One region of the Citricoccus parietis genome, then DNA from elsewhere that is predicted to be linked to it. Evidence: predicted binding sites of a transcription regulator. Region 1 holds the regulator's gene; each other region holds the start of a gene.
The links. Region 1 encodes LexA, which represses DNA repair genes until DNA is damaged. Its sites were predicted from a motif close to TCGAACANNTGTTCGA; they were not measured.
Positions count from the first base shown of each region.

Region 2: a site for LexA is predicted at 2,602-2,617, ahead of ruvA (Holliday junction branch migration protein RuvA). Genes of this name have one in related genera too.
Region 3: a site for LexA is predicted at 2,053-2,068, ahead of ACFFIO_RS02315 (LexA family protein). Genes of this name have one in related genera too.

Region 1 is NZ_JBHLWH010000027.1:157,545-163,834, forward strand. Features, by position in the region: gene ACFFIO_RS09800 (Ig-like domain-containing protein) at 1-1,966, opposite strand, end outside; gene ACFFIO_RS09805 (LysM peptidoglycan-binding domain-containing protein) at 2,077-2,436, opposite strand; gene lexA (transcriptional repressor LexA) at 2,647-3,390, shown strand; gene ACFFIO_RS09815 (hypothetical protein) at 3,396-4,292, shown strand; gene ACFFIO_RS09820 (ATP-dependent DNA helicase) at 4,289-6,290, opposite strand, start outside.
Region 2 is NZ_JBHLWH010000032.1:170,663-176,952, reverse strand. Features, by position in the region: gene secD (protein translocase subunit SecD) at 1-45, opposite strand, end outside; gene yajC (preprotein translocase subunit YajC) at 105-584, opposite strand; gene ruvB (Holliday junction branch migration DNA helicase RuvB) at 759-1,874, opposite strand; gene ruvA (Holliday junction branch migration protein RuvA) at 1,885-2,523, opposite strand; gene ruvC (crossover junction endodeoxyribonuclease RuvC) at 2,640-3,341, opposite strand; gene ACFFIO_RS12345 (YebC/PmpR family DNA-binding transcriptional regulator) at 3,349-4,104, opposite strand; gene ACFFIO_RS12340 (M3 family metallopeptidase) at 4,340-6,290, shown strand, end outside.
Region 3 is NZ_JBHLWH010000006.1:47,467-53,756, reverse strand. Features, by position in the region: gene ACFFIO_RS02330 (DUF4307 domain-containing protein) at 298-774, opposite strand; gene ACFFIO_RS02325 (YidH family protein) at 873-1,334, shown strand; gene ACFFIO_RS02320 (ribbon-helix-helix protein, CopG family) at 1,369-1,707, opposite strand; gene ACFFIO_RS02315 (LexA family protein) at 2,135-2,530, shown strand; gene ACFFIO_RS02310 (Y-family DNA polymerase) at 2,511-3,809, shown strand; gene ACFFIO_RS02305 (SOS response-associated peptidase) at 4,083-4,853, shown strand; gene ACFFIO_RS02300 (ribbon-helix-helix protein, CopG family) at 4,966-5,088, opposite strand; gene ACFFIO_RS02295 (hypothetical protein) at 5,259-5,393, opposite strand; one part of gene ACFFIO_RS02290 (IS5 family transposase) at 5,518-5,874, shown strand; one part of gene ACFFIO_RS02290 (IS5 family transposase) at 5,876-6,290, shown strand, end outside.

The sequences.
Region 1 (6,290 bases):
ATCCCCCGGCGGCCGAGTAGTCGATCTCCGCATTCTCTACAGCAGCCACTTGGGCGAGGCGCAGTTGGCCGCCCAGTGGATCGGTGTCGTTCTCGAGCGGGTAGAACGTGATCTCCTGCCCCGCCTGGACGGTGACGTGGTCTGCCTGGGTGATCGGCGGATGGACAGATCCGCGTTCGAGGACCTCGATCTGCACCGTGCCCGTGGTGGTCTCGCGCCCGTCGGTCACGGAGACCTGGATGTCCCGGCGTCCGGCTTCGCCGGTGTTGTCTTGGTACGTGAGCTGGCCGTCCGGACGGGTGCGCACGGTGTCCGGCTCCTCTGCCAGGGCGCCCACGAGCTGGAGGTCGTCACCGTCCGGGTCGATCCAGTCGGTCAGGACCTGGCTCGTCACAGATTCTCCGGCCGGCACGCGCAGCACCGCCTTGCGCTCCTGGGTGGGCCCCCGATTCTCACTGTCCGGCACCACCTGCAGAGAGATCTGAGCCGTATCCGTGCCACCACGCCCGTCGTTGGCCACATAGGACACCTCGGACCGGCCGCTCGCGGATTTCGGGACGACGACCTGCAACCCGATGCCGTCGATGATCTCCTGCACCGTGCCCACTGAGGGCTGGTCACCCTCGAGGGAGACCGTCAGGACATCACCGTCCGGGTCGGAGTCATTGAACAGGACGGGCAATTGCGTGGTCCGCCCGGGCCGCACGCCGAAACTGTCATCCTCCGCCACGGGCGGCCTGTTCTCCTCCTGCCGCTCCGGCAGAGCGGTCTCCTGGGTGACCTCGTCGGATTCCTCCTCCGTCTCCTCGCCCTCGCCCTGGGGCGGTTCGAGGTCGTCCCAGTTGGCGACCACCTTCATCTGGTCGAGGACCATCCAGTTGGTCCCGGACGTCGTGTCGTTGAGTACCACGACATCGCGGTTCACCCGGAAGACCAGCTCCGCGCCGGCCGTCAGCTCGGGGATGGGGACGATCTGATCCTGTTCTTCACCGTCACAGTCCTGCAGGTAGTGCCCGGTGACGGCCGAGGCGGCATGAAGGCAACCGGCTACCCGAACGGGGGCCGTTGCCGCCACACTGCCGTCAGCACCAGCGGGTGAGGTCGATCCGGCGGAGGCGTCCGTGGGAGGGACGATGCTCATGGCCTGAATGTCCCCGTTGGACAGAGCCACGGTGACCAGGTCCCGCTCGGTAGACAAAGCCACCTGGTCCACCTCAGGACCGGACGGCTGTGGCACCGCACCCACCAGCCGCTCATCCTGCACGGAGTGGCCTGGCCAGGACAGGGTGCCGGACTCAGGGTCCACCACCACCGGAACGTCGCCCACGGCCACCAGCTGCGGTTCCTGCATTCCGGACAACCCTTCGAGGCCGTCCTGGCGGGTCTCCACCAGGGCACCAGGCTGCTCGCCCTCGGCCGCGAAGCGAATCACGGTGTCCCGGCCGAGGTCCGCCACGAACACCTCGCCACCCACCGTGGTCGTCGACGTCACGGCTCCCTCGGCCTCGTAGAGCGGTTCGTCCGTCGAGACCTGGGGCGTCGGGTCCACCGTCCCCGCGTAGACGGCCCCCTCGGCGGGATTGCTGGCCGAGATGACGCCGGCGCCCAGCGCGAAATCCTGGGTGGCCGGCATCATGACCTGGTCGCCGGCGACCATGGCGGTGGTGTCAATGGAGGTCAAGGCGCCGGAGGCCGGGTCCAGCATGAGGGCGGTGGCATCCTCCTGGTGAAGTTCGAAGTCCTCCACCGGGGGCCGGAAACCACCGTCCAGGATGGTGGACTCGTGGTTCAGGTGGCCGACGTATCCCCCACTGTTGTGGGTGACCCAGATGCCGGCATCATGCAGGTCGAGGTCAGCCGTGTCGAAGCCGGGATAGAGGAAGGCACCAGTGGCCACGAGGGCACCGACGGCGGAGAAGGCCACCGGGGTCGCCACAGACTTCATCTGCTTGCGCTTGTTCCCCATGAGTGCCCCGTCATCAGCAGTTGATCCGCCTCACTACGGACCCAGGCCATCCTAGCGGCGGGCTGAAGGGAGTCGAATCCCCCGGCACTCCCTGCGGGGCCAGCGGAGACTCAGGCCCCAGCGGGGACGAACAACACCTGACCGGGCTGCAGGTCGCCACCGTCGAGGTCATTAAGTTCGCCGATGCGCAGGATGGCCTCGTTGCGGGGCGACTCGGGGGCCGTGCGCCCGGCGATGGCCCACAAGGTGTCGCCATAGTTCACCGTGACCGTCTCCACGTCCGCAGCCGGCTGGTCATCGGAGGCCGCCGCCGGAGCCATCCCGTGGGCGCCGAAGAAGACGGCGGCCACTGCGGCCAGGACCGCCAGAACGATGACGGGGAACCCCACGAAGAGGAAACGACCACGGCGGTTCAGGTGGAATCCGGCGGAGCCGGCCGTGCGGATCTGGACCGATGCTGCAGTGCTCATGCTCTTCTGCCTCTCCTCCCGGAACCCCGGGCCATCTAGAACGTGTGTTCGACTGCTTCGACGTCATGTCTAGCACGCCTGTTCGAAACATGCCAAGAAAAATTCGAACATATCTTTGAATCGAGGGTGTGACTCCGGTACCGTCGGACCCAGCGACCAGCAAGAGACACTTCACCAAGACCGACGGACACGATAAGAACGGATGGTCGAATGGCCCCCCGGATTCCCACTCCCGCCCCGGACCCGCACCACGATCACGGCGTCCGGCCCCTCACCGATCGTCAGCGGATCATCCTCGGATCCATCCGCTCTGCGATCGCCGCACACGGGTATCCGCCGTCCATGCGGGAGATCGGAGATGCGGCCGGCTTGGCCTCGCTGTCATCGGTCACCCATCAACTGGGTCAGCTGGAGAAGCTCGGCTACATCCGCAAGGATCCGGGCCGCCCGCGGGCCATGGAGGTCCTGCTGGACGAGAACGGCCTGGCCCTCGTGGCCGAGTCCGCCGTCACGTCCCCCGAATCGGCAGCCACGCCGGAGGGGGCGGTGAGGACCCTGCACACCGGGGCCGCCGACGGTGATGCCGTCCCGGTCCCCCTGGTGGGCCGGATTGCCGCCGGTGGGCCGATCCTCGCCGACCAGCAGGTCGAGGACGTCATGACCCTGCCGCGTCAACTGACCGGCGAGGGGGAACTGTTCATGCTGAAGGTCTACGGCGATTCCATGGTCGATGCGGCCATCTGCGACGGCGACTGGGTGGTGGTGCGTCAGCAGAACAACGCACAGAACGGGGACATCGTCGCCGCGTTGCTGGACGACGAGGCCACCGTCAAGACCTTCCGGCAGCGGGATGGCCACACGTGGCTGCTGCCGCAGAACTCTGCGTATGAGCCCATCCTCGGCGACGAGGCGACGGTCATGGGCAAGGTCGTCACGGTACTCCGGGCGCTCTGAGCCCCATGAACCATCGGCCTCTGCCGCCGGGCGTCCGCGTGGCGGATGCCGAGGAGTTCGTCTACACCCACGGGCGGCTGCTCGAACGCCGCCGGGTGGACCTGCTGCTCCACGGCGGCGGCACCGAGGGTGTCCTGGCTGCCCTGGGGGCGTACCGCAATCCTGACGGTGGATTCGGTCACGGCCTCGAACCCGATGTGCAGTCACCGAAGAGTGAGGCGCTCTCCACGCTGACGGCTCTGGACCTCTTGGCCGGTTGGGATCTGGCCGAGCACCCCTGGGTTCGCTCTGGACTGGAATGGGTGGCCTCGACTTCCGGGCTGGACGGTTCCGTGCCGTTCGTCACCGAGGCCTCCCTCGAGTGGCCCCATGCACCGTGGGTCCAACCGGTTCCCGGCGGTTCGCACCTCACGTATGGCTTCGCCGCCGCAGCCCTGCTGACGGGGTTCGCGGGCGGGTGGGCTGAGGCCGCCTCGGACTGGTGCCGCCTCCGCTTGTCCCGGGCTGCGACTGCCGGCGACCTGCCCGCCTATGAGGCCAAGTACGCCCTGAGGTTCCTCGCTGCGGACGGCCTTCCCACGGGCTCGGTCGACAGCCCGATTCTGGCAGCCCTTCGTGAGCGGTTGTCCGCCAACGGCTCCCTCCCCGTGCAGGGTGGCGTTGAGGACGAGAGCATCCATGCGCTCGACCTGGTCCACCATCCTTGGACGGTCCCCTTCCCCTCGGACCTCTACGGCGGCCTGGTCCCTGCGGCCGTGATGTCCCGGGACCGCCGGTGGCTCGCATCCGCCCAGGAGCCCGATGGCGGATGGTCCGTGGACTGGCCGGCCTGGAGCCCGGCCCCCGGCATCGAATGGCGGGCCATTCGCACGGTCGGCGCCCTCGAGATGCTGATCCGCTAGTCAGCGGGACGGAGCCGCTCCAGCACGCCGCGGACCACGGAGGGATCGGCCGTCGGCCAGAAGTCCGGCAGGGTCGAACGCAGGAACGATCCGTACCGTTCCGTCGCGAGCCTGGAGTCGAGGACAGCCACCACACCGCGGTCCGTCGCGGTCCTGATGAGCCGGCCGGCGCCCTGCGCCAGGCGGACCGCCGCATGGGAGGCGGAGACCGCCATGAACCCGTTGCCGCCATGCCGGCTGATGTCTCTGGACCGCGCCGTGGACAGGGGATCGTCCGGTCGCGGGAACGGGATCCGATCGATGACCACCAGGCGGCAGGACTCGCCGGGTACGTCCACGCCCTGCCACAGGCTCATGGTCCCGAACAGACAGGTGTCCTCCTCCGTGGCGAACTGACGCACCAGGGCGGTCAGCGTGGTGTCGCCCTGGCACAGGATCGTGGGCTTCGGACCGAGCCGCGTGCGCATCTCGGCGGCAGCGTCCTCGGCGGCTCGTTTGGAGGAGAACAGGCACAGAGCGCCGCCGCCGGACGCCCTGAGCAGTGCCTCGAGTTCGTCATAGGCCTCGGGGGCAGCGAACCGACCCGGCTTCGGCAGATGCCGGGCCACGTAGAGCACACCCTGCCTCGGGTAGTCGAAGGGGCTGCCCACGTCCAGACCGGTCCAGGCCGGCGCCCCCTCGCCCATCAGGCCGAGGGATCCCGCCACCGGGTTGAACGACTCACCGATGGCCAGCGTGGCCGAGGTCAGCACGGTCGTGGCCTGGCCGAAGAGTCCCTCACGGAGTTTGCCGGCCACGGACAGCGGGGCCACGTAGAGCATCGGAGCCGCGGACTCGTCCCCGGGGATCCACCCGGTGCCGGGCTCGAAGTGGCCCGGACGGGACGCCCAGAGCACCTCGGGGTGACTGGTGTCCGGGGTGGTCTCCAGCATCCGCTCGGCCACGTCCAGGACGTCCTGCATCCGGGATCGGGCCATCTGACGCCCGCCGTCGGCCGCGGAGTCGGCACCTCCCCCGCTCGGCTTGGAATCACTGAGCCCCTGGCGGGCCGCATCACGGACAGCCTTCAGGGCGTTCTGCTGGACCTCGTCCGGCCCACGCGGTATCAGGCCCGTGGGGGTGGCGGTGAAGGCGGCGTCAAGGCCGGCGCCGGCCTGCACCAGGTCCTCCACGGCGATGGCCGTGTGCTTACGGGCCGAGGAGGCCGCGGCCTGCACGATGGCCCCGGAGAGCTGGCCGGTCACCGCCCCGGTCACGCGGTCCTGGAGTTCGTGGGCCTCGTCCACCACCACGGCCTCGAACTCGGGCAGCACCGCGAGTCCCTCGAAGGCGGCGATGGCGAGCATGGCGTGATTGGTGACCACCACGTCTGCCTCTCCGGCGTCCGCGCGCGCCCGCTCGGAGAAGCACTCGGCCGCCATCGGGCACTTCTGGGCGCCCAGGCAGTCCACCGCGGACACCGAGACCTGGCGCCACGCGCGGTCGGTGACGCCCGGATCGAGGTCGTCCCGGTCCCCCGTGTCCGTCTCCTCGGACCATTCCCGCAGCCGCAGGACCTCGCGGCCCAGGGGGCTGGTCGGGCCACCGTCGGATCCGGACAGCATCTCGCCGTCGTCGGCCATGCCGAACAGTGCCTGGCCGTCCTCCTCCGGGAAGCCGCCCTCCAGCTTGTGCTTGCACAGGTAGTTGGACCGGCCCTTGACCAGGGCGATGTTCATGGGACGGGGCAGCTCGTCCCGCAGGGCTTCCAGCAGCTTGGGCGCATCCCGTCGCATGATCTGGGACTGCAACGCCAGGGTGGCGGTGGCCACCACCACCGGGTTCTCGGCCTCCAGGGCGTGCTGGAGCGCCGGCACCAGGTACGCCAACGACTTCCCGGTGCCGGTGCCCGCCTGCACCAGCAGGTGCTGCCCGGTCTCCAGGGACCGGGCGACCTCCACGACCATGCGCCGCTGCCCTTCCCGGCGCTGACCCCCGGTGGCTGTGACGGCGGCGTCC
Region 2 (6,290 bases), on a different contig from region 1:
CCAGAGGGTGCGCTTGGCGCGTCCCCGGGGGGTCTTATCAGACATGGAGGGCTACGGCTTTCGGTTCACGGTACGAGGGCGGGCGTCTGCTCGGTCAGACGGTGTCAGGCAGAGGGGCGGTCCGTGCCGGGACGCTGATCGTCCGGGCCGTTACCATCGGTCTCGTTGCGGTCGGTGCCGCCATTGGCCTCTTCCAGGCCGGCCGGGGAATCCGGGATGGTGGTCTCCGGCTCGCCGGCCACGGCGGCGGGATTCACGGCCTTGCCGATGGCCTGCAGGTGCACGGTGGCCGTGTTACCCGGGGAGATCTCGATGACGGCCTTGTTCTCTTCCTTGTCCACGGACAGGATGGTGCCGAACAGACCCATGGTGGTCATGACCTCCACGCCCGGGGCGAGCGACTGGTGGAGCTGCTGCTGCTGCTGCTGGGCCTTCTTGCTGCGGCGGAACATGCTGAAGATCAGCAACGCGAAGATCGCGAGCATGATCAGCAGGAAGGGGTCGAACGGCAGGCCGCCACCGCCTTCCGGATTGGCGCCTTCGGCGACAAGCGAGACAGTTGGGGGGGCGATCAGCTGGGTCACTTCGGGGACACCACATTCCAGAGTCGGGGCACAGGACAACCCGATTAGTCTACGGGTAGGTTCACACTGTCCATTCAGACGCGCCCTCCCGGGGCACATTGTTCACCGATTTCCCAGAAACGCCTCGAACCCGGGGACAGGAATCAGGGCCCGCGTTCAGGGGTCAATCCGAGTTCACGGATCAAACAGCGTGTCGGCCTCGTCGGCACTGTCTGGCCGGTCGGAGTCCGCACCGGCATCACTTGCCGCCGGAACCGACCAGAACGCCGCGCCCGGAGAATCGGGGGGCGGGACCAGGCCCAGGTGCTCCCAGGCGGCGGGCATGGCGATCCGGCCCCGCGGGGTCCGCCCCAGCAGGCCCTCCCGCACCAGGAAGGGCTCCGCCACGGTCTCCACCGTCTCGGTCTCCTCCCCCACGGCGATGGCCAGCGTGGACAGGCCCACCGGTCCCCCGGCGAACTTGCGGCACAGGGCCTCGAGCACAGAGCGGTCGAGGCGGTCCAGGCCTTTCCCATCCACCTCGTACATCTCCAAGGCGGCGGAGGCGGCGCGCGAGTCCACCTGGTCCAGCCCGCCGACCAGGGCCCAGTCGCGCACCCGGCGCAGCAGCCGGTTGGCGATGCGCGGCGTTCCCCGCGACCGGCTGGCGATCTGGGTGAACCCCGCGGAGTTGACCTTCATGTCCAGCAACAGGGCGGAGCGGCGGAGCACCAGTTCCAGTTCCTCGGTGCTGTAGAACTCGAGGTGGCCGGTGAAGCCGAAGCGGTCGCGGAGCGGCCCGGGCAGCAGCCCGGCGCGGGTGGTGGCCCCCACCAGCGTGAAGGGCGGGATCTCCAGGGGAATGGAGGTGGCGCCGGCTCCCTTGCCGACCACGATGTCCACCCGGAAGTCCTCCATGGCCATGTAGAGCATCTCCTCGGCCGGGCGGGACATCCGGTGGATCTCGTCCAGGAAGAGCACCTCACCCTCCGTCAGGGAGGACAGGATGGCAGCCAGATCACCGGCGTGCTGGATCGCCGGTCCGGAGGAGATCCGCAGGGGCGCGTTCATCTCCGCCGCGATGATCATGGCCAGGGTGGTCTTGCCCAGTCCGGGCGGTCCGGACATCAGCACGTGGTCGGCGGTGCGGCCGCGCAACCGGGCCGCCTCCAGGACCAGTGAGAGCTGCCGGCGGACCCGCTGCTGGCCCACGAAGTCGTCGAGGTTCTTGGGACGCAGGGCGGTCTCGAGCTCCCGCTCCTCACCCTCAGCGGCCCCGGCCACGAGCCGGCCGTCTGGCTGTTGCGTCATGCGCTACCCCCTACCGGCCCGACCGGGCGGACTGCCCCTGGCCGAGGTGGCGCAGCGTGGACTTGAGCACGCTGGCCACCGTGCCGGACTCCTCGAGTTCGGGCTCGTGCCGAATGGTGTCCCGGACTGCCTTCTCGGCGTCCTTCTCCGTCCAGCCTAAGCCGGTCAGCGCCTCCAGGACGCGGTCCATCCAGGGCATGGAGCCGGCCAGCGCCGGCTGGTCCTCGGTCCCGGCGGCGGCCGCCCCGGTGGGCACGAGCTTGTCCGTCAGCTCCAGGACGATGCGCCGCGCACCCTTGGGTCCGATACCCGGGACCTTGGTGAAGGCCTTGTCGTCCCCCGTGGACGCGGCCACCCGGACCGCCTCCGGAGCGTGGACCGCCAGCACGGCCAGGGCCAGCCGGGGGCCGACTCCGGAGACCCCGAGCAGCACCTCGAAGACCTCCCTCTCGTCCTCCGTGGCGAAGCCGAACAGGGTCATGGAGTCCTCCCGCACCACCATGGAGGTCAGGACCCGTCCCGCCTCCCCCAGATGGAGCCCCGCCAGCGTCTGCGGGGTGGCGGAGAACCGCATGCCGAAGCCGGACACGGTGAGGACAGCGTGGTTCAGCCCCACGGATTCCACGGTGCCGGTCAGGGACGAAATCATGCTCAACTCGCTCTTCTCGGAATGGCAATTGGACAACAGCCGGACGACAACGGGTCAGGTGTCGGACGGCCGCCCGGTTCGAACGTATCTACGAAGACCTTAGCCCATGGCTGATATCAGATCCGGGACCCGCCGCTCCAGCCCTTCGAGCCCCGGCTTCGCTGCTCGGCGGCGAGCCAGGCCTGTTGGGCCGGCGTCGATCCCCCGGTGCGGCGGCCGCCGGAGCCGCCGGCCGGCGTCGGGAACCGCGAAGCGCGCTGGGGACTGGTGAGGTTGCCCGTCTCCAGTCCGCGGCCCATCAGCCCGCCGCGCCAGGCATGGGTGATGGCCAGGGCGAGGGCATCGGCGGCGTCGGCGGGCTTGGGCGGGGCGTCGAGGCGCAGAATCCTGGTGACCATGGCGGTGACCTGGTCCTTGCCCGCGGTGCCACTGCCGGTGACCGCGGCCTTCACCTCGGAGGGGGTGTGGAGCGCCACCGGGATGCCGCGCCGGGCGGCCGCCGCGATGACCACGCCGGAGGCCTGGGCGGTGCCCATCACGGTCGGCGTGTTGTTCTGCGCGAACATGCGTTCCACGGCCACGTGGTCCGGGCTGTGGCGGTCGAGCCACTCGTTGATGGCCTCGTCGATGGCGAGCAACCGCAGGTCGAGCGACTGCTCCGCCGGGGAGCCGACGACCGTCACCGCCACCAGCGTGGCGGTGCGGTTGGGCGCCACGTCCACCACGGCGATCCCGCAGCGGGTCAGGCCGGGATCGACACCGAGGACCCGCAGCGGACTCGGCGCCCGGCGTCCCGTGGCCCCGGGGCTGACGGTCAAGGGCGGATCAGTCCTCGTCCAGCTGGGCGAGGACCTCCGGGGAGATGTCCACGTTGGAGTAGACGCTCTGCACGTCGTCCAGGTCCTCCAGCGCGTCCTCCAGGTTGAAGTACGTCTTCGCGCCCTTGGCGTCCAGGTCCACCTTCATGGTGGCCACGAACTCCATCTCGTCCGTGTCGTACTCGATCCCGGCCTCGTCCAGGGCGCCGGCCACGGCACGCAGGTCGGAGGGGTCGCACAGGATCTCGAAGGAGTCCCCGGACTGCATGACCTCCTCGGCGCCGGCGTCCAGCACCGCCATCAGGATGTCGTCCTCGGTGTGTCCCTCGGCCGGCAGCCGAACCAGGCCGGTGCGGTTGAACAGGAAGGCCACGGACCCCGAGTCGGCCATGGTGCCCCCGCTCCGGGTCACGGCGGTGCGGACCTCAGCGGCGGCGCGGTTCTTGTTGTCCGTCAGACACTCGACCATCAGGGCGGAACCCTGGGGCCCGCGGACCTCATAGATGATCTCCGTGTATTCGATGACCTCACCGGTCAGGCCGGCGCCGCGCTTGATGGCGCGCTCGATGTTGTCATTGGGGACGGACTGTTTCTTGGCCTTGGTGACCGCCAGCTCCAGAGCGGGGTTGCCGTCCAAGTCGGGCCCGCCGGCGCGGGCCGCCACCTCGATGCCCTTGACGTACTTGGCGAAGGCCTTCGCGCGGCGGGCGTCGATGATGGCCTTCTTGTGCTTGGTGGTCGCCCACTTGGAATGCCCTGACACGTGCTCTCCTCTCCGAGGCGACCGCGCTGGAGCACGGCCCGCATCGGCTGTTGGTGATGATCGGGTTCGTCCTGGCCCGGGCGCCGCAGCGCCGGGTCCTGCCGCTGCCGGCAGAAGTCTGGCTTCGATTCTACGGGAGGAGCGGCCGGCGCCCCTTCCAGGCGTGACACGGTGTGGACGGTCGGTTCTGCCGGCCCCTGTCCAGCGGACCCCAGATGTGAAACAGTTGCTGACTATGACGACCGACACCTCCTCCGCCACCGGCACCAATCCCCTCCTGGTGCCGTCCCCGCTGCCCTATGGGCTCCCCGACTTCGCTGCCCTCGACGACGAGCACTTCCTGCCCGCCTACCGCGCCGGCATGGCCGAGCACCGCGCCGAACTCGAGGTGATCACCGCGGATCCCGCCGAGCCGACGTTCGAGAACACGTTCCTCGCCTTCGAGCGTTCGGGGCAGCTGCTGCGCCGGGTGCACCAGGTCTTCTCCAACCTCGTGGCCGCCGACGGCACCGAGGCCCGGCAGGAGATCGACGAGGAGATCAGCCCCGAGTTGTCCGCCCACTGGGACGCGATCCACCTCGACGCGGCCCTCTACAGCCAACTGGCGAGGGTGGACCTGGATGGCATCGGCGGGCTGGAGACCGAGGACCGCCGGCTGGCCGAGGAGACCCTCAAGACCTTCCGGCTGCTCGGGGCGGACCTCGACCGTGAGGCGAAGGTGCGTCTGGCGGCCATCAATGAGCGACTCGCCGTGCTGTCCTCCCAGTACGGACGCCGCATGGTCGCGGAGAACACCGCCTCGGCTGTCTGGTTCGGCTCCGCCGGGGAGGTGGCCGGGCTCTCCGAGCAGGACCTCGCCTCGGCCGCGTCCGCGGCCCGGAACGCCGGGCACGACGCCGGCTACCTCCTGACGCTGTCCATGTTCACCTCCCAGCCCTGGTTGGAGACCCTCGAGAACCCGGAGTCGCGGCGGCGCGTCCACGAGGCCGCCTGGCTGCGCGGCACCACCCCGGGGGAGAACTTCGCCCTCGACCTGGCCGTGGAGCAGGCCGGCCTGCGCGCCGAGAAGGCCGGCCTGCTGGGCTTCTCCAGCTGGGCCGACTACGCGCTGCAGGACCGGACCGCCCCGGGCCTGGACGCCGTCCGCGACCTGCTGACCCGGATCATCCCGGCGGCCACCGCGAACGCCCGCCGGGAGAAGGCCGAGATCGAGGCCGAGGCCGGCCACCCGGTGGAGGCCTGGGACTGGCCCTTCTACGCGGCCCGTATCGAGCGGGAGAGGTACCGCGTGGACACTTCGGCGCTGCGCTCCTACTTCGAGCTGGACCGGGTGCTCGCCGAGGGGGTGTTCGCCGCCGCGACGGCCCTGTACGGCATCACCTTCCGCGAGCGCCCCGACCTGCACGGGTACCAGCCAGATGTCCGTGTCTGGGAGGTGCGGGAGGCCGACGGCACCGAGCTCGGGTTGTTCGTCGGGGATTTCTTCACCCGTCCCACGAAGTCCGGCGGTGCCTGGATGAACTCGTTCCGGGAGGCGTCCACGTTCTTCGGCGAGCACCCGGTGGTGAGCAACAACCTGAACATCCCGAGGCCCGCGGCCGGGGAACCGGCGTTGCTGACGGTGGACCAGGTGAACACCCTGTTCCACGAGTTCGGCCACGCCCTGCACGGCCTGCTGTCCTCCGGCCGGTACGCCACGCTGTCCGGGACCGCCGTCCCCCGTGACTTCGTGGAGTTCCCCTCGCAGGTCAATGAGATGTGGATGTACTGGCCGGAGATCGTCTCCGCCTACGCGCGGCACGTGGGGACCGGTGAGGAGATCGATCCCGGGGTGCTGGCGGCCATCGAGGCCTCCTCCCTGTGGAGCGAGGGCTTCCGCACCACGGAGTACCTGGGGGCGACCATGCTGGACCTCGCGTGGCACTCCCTGGCACCGGGCACCACGGTGGAGGATCCGTTGGCCTTCGAGGCCGATCAGTTGCGGGCAGCCGGCCTGGACCCGGACCTCGTGGCTCCCCGGTACCGCTCGAGCTACTTCAAGCACATCTTCGGCGGCGGGTACGCGGCCGGGTACTACTCCTACCTCTGGTCCGAGGTCCTGGACGCGGACACCGTGGAGTGGTTCCGTGCCCACGGCGGGCTGAGCCGGGAGAACGGCGAGCGCTTCCGTTCCGAGTTGCTCGCCC
Region 3 (6,290 bases), on a different contig from region 1:
TCTACGCAGTGTAGTAGAACCGGATTTCCGCCCGCCGCCTCGGAGCCTGATGTTGCTTCTCCTGAGGGTCGGCGGCTCCTCCAGCTCTTCGACGACTTATGGAATGCCGGGGGCGCCCCACCCCAGTCCCTGATGTCATGCCCGGCGAAGAGGTATCAAGCGACCGGCGACAGGGTATCGCGGCCGCCTTCTCGAGGGGGTCCTTCGAGAGGCGGGCGAACCCTTTTCATCAGGCGACCAGTACTCAGGGGGCGCGATGGAGGTGCGGTGAATGAGGTGCAGGCAGGAGATCCAGGCTCAGACGTCCTGCTCGATCCAGCAGGAGTTGACGCCGCCGTTCACCCCGAGAGAATCGGTGCGCAGGTTGACGTCGTAGTACTGAGACTTGTCCGAGGGAAGGGAACCGCCTGTGGCATCCTCGACCTTCGCCGGACCGATGGTGACGGTCCGCCAGCCCACGATGGCATAGTTTTCGGAAAGCACTTGAATGGCGCAGGCCACGGTGTCTTCGAAATCTTTGGTGACTTCGAACGTCACCGAGGCCCGGGTCGGGGAGTCAATGGCGTAGCCGACGTCTTTCCAGGACAGAGAGTCCTGCGAGGTCGGGAATGCCAACCAGGCAGTAGCGGCCACGGCGAGCACTAGGGCGGTGACGGCAATCCATTTGCCCCAGCGGGACCCGAATGACGGCCGAGCACGCTGGGTCCGCCCATATCGGTTCGCAAAGCTATCAACCGGCACATGATCCGCCGGCTTCTGGGGTGCTGGATCCATAGTGGCCCATGATAGGCCCGGCCTCCCGGCCGCCTTGTCCCGCGACTGGTACACGACCAGAAGACTCCCGGCTGGGGCATCCGGGAGACAATAAAGTCATGTACGCCCCGATCGACCTCCAGACCCCACTCGTCACCCAATGGATCGGCACACTCGTGACGATCGCGGGGCTGGCGGTCCTCGCCCACGGGCTGTGGCGCCGCAAACGCTACCAAGCCCACTTGGATGACGAGGACGCCCGCTACGCCGGGCCGGACCGGATCAAAGACGCCGTCCGCGAGGTGTTCGCGGGTGCAGGCATTCTCGTGCTCGGTCTGGCGACTCTCGCCTATTCGATCTACGGACACTTCGCCTCGCAGTCCAACATCCAGGAAAATGTCGCCAACAAGTACGGGGTCGAATCAGTCGAAGATAAGGGCTGGCGCGGCAATGCACTCCGCGCCGACATCACCATGCCGGACGGCACCGTCCATCAGGATGTCCTCATCATCTTCGAGGACTCCGGCGAACCGCAGATCAATCGCGACCTGAGCGGCGCGGCCACCGACAGCACCGGGTAACGCTCCGTCGCCCAGGGACGATTACCACCCAGGGTCAGGAAACATGTCGCAGCTCGAGGTACGCAGCGACGGCCTCACGCACGATGTCGGACTCGTCGCGCTGCTCGCGCTCCGCAAGAGCATGCACGCGATCCTTCAGGGCCTGCGGCACGCGGGCCCGAACGACAGGTGAGGGCCCTCGTTTCGTCCCGGCCGGCGGCCGCCCCACGGCCAGCCGCACGGCCTCCTGTGGGCTTGCCGCTCCAGTTGCTTCCACGAGAGCGTGGCGCGCATCGGGGCGGGCATCCTCGCCGCGCCGAATGGTGCCCGGCTTCACGGTCAGGTCTCCACGCGCAGCCCGGCCGGCCAGCTCTTCGTACGTATCGGCGGTCATGGCGCTTCTCCTTCATGCAATAGGTATCGGAACTGATCGGTGAGGTCCACGACGTGGAAGACGACGACGGTGCGGGGTGGTTAGTGGGCCGCGATCACTTCGAGGTAGCGCTCAGTCCGCCCATGCGAGTGGCCGATATACACGATGGTCTGATCCCCTGGCTCGCCCTCGATTTCTGCTGTCACCTCGGCATGCATCATGGCGCAGAGCGCACCCTCTCGGGTTATCCCGTGCTTGTCAGCGCTACGCGTCCGCTCCACCCCCATTCCTAAACTGTAGCACAAAATGCGGCTACATAGCCCTCGGGTGGAATTGCCGCCTGCTTACCACATGCACGATTGGCAATCGAACATACTTTCGATTCGCGTGAGGTGAGGGCTTGCTGGCAACCGAGGTCCGGGCTCTCGCCGAAGGGCTCGGGGAGCAGCTGCGAACGCGCGTCAATGACGGCGTGGTGGAGGCCGGCTTCCCCTCGCCGTCCCAGGACTACACCACCGCCGAGATTGATCTGACGGATCACCTGATGCCCAACCGGGCCTCGACGTACCTAGTGCGGGCGCGAGGGCACTCCATGACCGGTGCCGGGATCTGGGACGGCGACGAACTGGTGGTGGACCGCTCGATCCGCCCCCAGCACGGCCACGTGGTGATCGCCGTGCTTGATGGCGAACTGACCGTGAAACGGCTCAGAATCGAAGCGGACCGGGTGGTGCTCTCCTCGGAGAACCCGGCGTATCCCGACATTGCCGTTCCCTCGCTCTCGGATCTGCGGGTCTGGGGTGTGGTCACGGTGGCACTGCATCATGTCTCCCGCACCTCGTGAGGCCGTGATCGCTCTGGTGGACTGCGCCAGCTTCTATGCCTCGTGTGAGCGGGTCTTCGACCCGCGCCTGGAGGACCGCCCGGTGGTGGTGTTGTCCAACAACGACGGCTGCGTGGTGGCCATGTCCCAGGAGGCCAAGGTACTGGGGGTCCCGATGGGGATCCCGTGGTTCAAGCTCGAGCCCGTCGCCGCCACCCAGGGGATCGTGGCACGGTCCTCCAACTACGAGCTCTACGGCAGCCTCTCGGCGAGGGTCATGGAGGTCATCGGCCGGCACGCCGCCTGGCAGGAGGTCTACAGCATCGACGAGTCCTTCATCAGCCTGCGCGGCACCGTCGAAGAGGTGATCCAGGCCGGCCGGCGTATCCGCGAGGACGTGGCCCGCTGCACCGGGATTCCGGTGCGCGTGGGCATCGCCCCCACCAAGACGTTGGCGAAGGTTGCCCTCCTCGGGGTGAAGCGTTCCGCCCCGCTGTCCCGGGTCGGAGTGTGTCACTTCGGGGCCTACTCCCCCACCCAACGAGACACCATTCTGGCCAGCATCCCCGTCACTGATCTCTGGGGCGTGGCCGGCCGGCTGGGCCGCCGCCTAGCGAATCTGAATATCCATACCGCCGCAGACCTCGCCGCCCAAGACCCCGGGCAGATGCGCCGGCGGTTCTCGGTGGTCCTGGAGCGCACCGTGCGCGAACTGCGCGGCACCCCGTGCATCCCCCTCGAGGAAGAACCTCGCCAGTACAAAGACCAGCTCATCTACTCCCGATCCTTCTCGGAACCGGTCACCACCACCCCGGCCATGCGCCAAGTCCTCTCCATCTACGCCCAGCAACTCGCCTCCCGGCTACGCAATGCCGGACAAGAAGCCCGGGTCCTTACCGCTTGGGCGTCGACCTCGCCGTTCGCCACGGACCAGGAACCCCACTCGCCCCAGATCAGCGCCGTCCTACCCGTGCCCACGGCAGAGCCAGTGACGATCGCTCGTGGATCCCTGGGCTTGGCCGAGCTGATCCGCCCGGGCACCCGGTACGTGCGGGCTGGCGTCGTGCTCACCGATCTGCGCCCCGCAGGCCAGGCCGAGACCCTGCCCGGCCTCGGCCCACCCGGGGAGGGCCGCAATCTCGGCCCCACCCTGGACGCCGTGGTGGCCCGCTTCGGGGTCGGGAGCGTCGGCCTGGGATACGGCGGCCTCGGAACACCGCCGTCGTGGCAGATGCGCCGGGCCATGCTCTCCCCCAGGGCCACCACCCATTGGGACGAGCTCGTCACTGTCCGCCTGTGAAGGACTCCCGCAGACCCCGGGACCAGTGGTGAGGGGTCTTCGGCTTTGTACTCGGTGCGCCGCAGATTCATGATCCACCAGCCCTCAGGCACCCGGGCACGCAGCGCGGCAACCCCCGCCTCATAGGACTCGGCCTCAACCGGCAGCTCATCGGCCTGCCGATCTCCACGACCCGTGTCATCGTCGGGGATAGTCTCGATGGAGGCAGTGATGTTCATCCGTTCGGCCTTTGTGCCCTCGGCCCGCAGGAGCGCGTGCGGCAGACTGGGCCTCATGTGTGGACGGTATGTGATGGCCCGAGCCATCGGCGACCTGGTGGCAGATGCCGGTGCGGTCGAGCCCGAGGAAGAGCTGGTGCTTCGACCGAACTGGAACGTCGCACCGACCAGCGAGGTTCCCATCATCCTAGAACGAGCGATCGAGGACGAGACCCGCCGGGAAATCCACGTGGCCCGATGGGGCCTGGTCCCGCCATGGGCCAAGGACGTATCCGTCGGCTCGCGGGCCTTCAACGCCCGCTCGGAAACCGTCTCCACGAAACCAACCTTTCGCGCTGCCGTGAAAGCCAAACGGTGCGCGGTCCCGGTCGACGGGTACTACGAATGGCTCAAACCCCCCGCAGATGCACCCAAGGGCACACCGAAGCGGCCCTTCTTCGTTCACCCCGCAGACGGCTCCCTGATTTACTTCGCCGGGCTCTACGAGTGGTGGAAAGACCCGGCTGATGCGGAGGGCGATGAGGGCAGGTGGCTTCTGAGCTGCACCATCCTGACCGGCCCCTCCCCCAAGACCGGCACCGGCGAGGCCACCTTGGAACAACTGGCCGGCCTGCACGACCGCCTACCCCTGCCCATGGACCGCGACACCATGCACACCTGGCTGAACCCCGAGAAGCTAGCCTCCGCAGGCGAAGCCGAAGCACTGGTCGAGCACGTGCGGAACCAGGCCTACCAGACCGCCTCAGCATGGACCCTGACCGAAGTCGGGACCGCCATAGGCAACGTGCGCAACAACGGACCTGAGCTGATTCAGGGTCTGGGTTAGCTCGCGTCGGTGATCGCCCGGGCTTCGTCCTCAGCGGCCCCAGGTAGTTCCCAACTGATGCCGTTGGCGGTGTGGGCGGACTGACGCATCGCGGAAGTCAGCCGTCACAGGATCAGCCGCCGAGGTGGGCGCGGAGCGCTTCTTCGACGACGGCGCGTTGACTGATGCCGCGACGGTCAGCTTCTGCCGCGACGAGGTCTGCGATGTCCTCAGTGACGCGAACTCCGAGCTGCACGGTGGCTTGCCCTCGCCGGGTTGTTCGGGCCGACCCTGCCGGGGCCTGCACCTGGGACGGCTGACCTTCACTGGTGCGAACCGTGGGCACGACGGGGTCAACCGCCTCATCTGGAGCCGGTTGAGGCCGGTTGCGGCGGGGCAAGGTTTCGGGGCGGTCTGGTTGGGTGCTCATGCGCTGAGGACCTTCCTGGTGATCTCGGTGTATGCGTCGACGACGGGGCGGCCCTTTCGGTAGTCGCCGTACCAGGAGCGTGCGGTCCTGGCCTCCTGCACGATGGTGCGGTTGGGGATCAACGGGACCATCAGCAGTCCGGTGTCGCGGAGTTCGTCAACGCTGGCGGTTTCGGCCCGCGGGGTGACGGTGTCGTGGTAGCCGCCTAGGGTGTGTCTCCTAATGGGTGGCTGGTCGCGTTGACATGCTGGACGAGTGACACGCACTGAAGCCCTGACCGACGAGCAGTGGGCGCTGATCGAGCCATTGATGCCCTCGGCCACCGGGGCGGGCCGGCCGTTCCGGGACCACCGGGTGGTGGTCGAGGGCATCATCTACCGGTACCGGACCGGGATCGCTTGGCGCGATGTGCCGGAGTGCTTCGGCCCGTGGCAGACCATCTGGAAGCGCCACCGCCGGTTCAGCGGCGACGGAACCTGGGACGCCATCCTCACCGCGCTGCTCGGGCACGCGGACGCAGCCGGCCTGATCGACTGGGAGGTCTCGGTCGACTCGACCATCAACCGCGCGCACCAGCACGCCACGAACCTGACGCGCAGCACAGGGGGACCTGACGAACTACATGAAACAGCGCCAGGAGCCGCCTGACCACGCGATCGGCCGCTCCCGGGGCGGGCTGAGCACCAAGATCCACCACCTGTGCGACGGGAACATGCGCCCGCTGGTGATACTGCTCGGCCCGGGCCAGGGCGGGGACGCCCCGATGTTCGAACACGTCCTGGCCGGCCTGTACGTGCCCCGCACCGGCAGGGGACGGCCCCGGACCACCCCGGTGCGGGCCCTGGCCGACAAGGCCTACTCCTCCAAGGCCATCCGGGCGCTGCTGCGCCGCAAGGGTGTGCAGGCGGTGATCCCGGAACGGGCCGACCAGATCGCCAACCGTACCCGCCGCGGTGCCAAGCGCGGACGGCCCGTCGGTTACGACCCCGAGGCCTACAAGCGCCGCAACGTGGTGGAGCGCTCCTTCA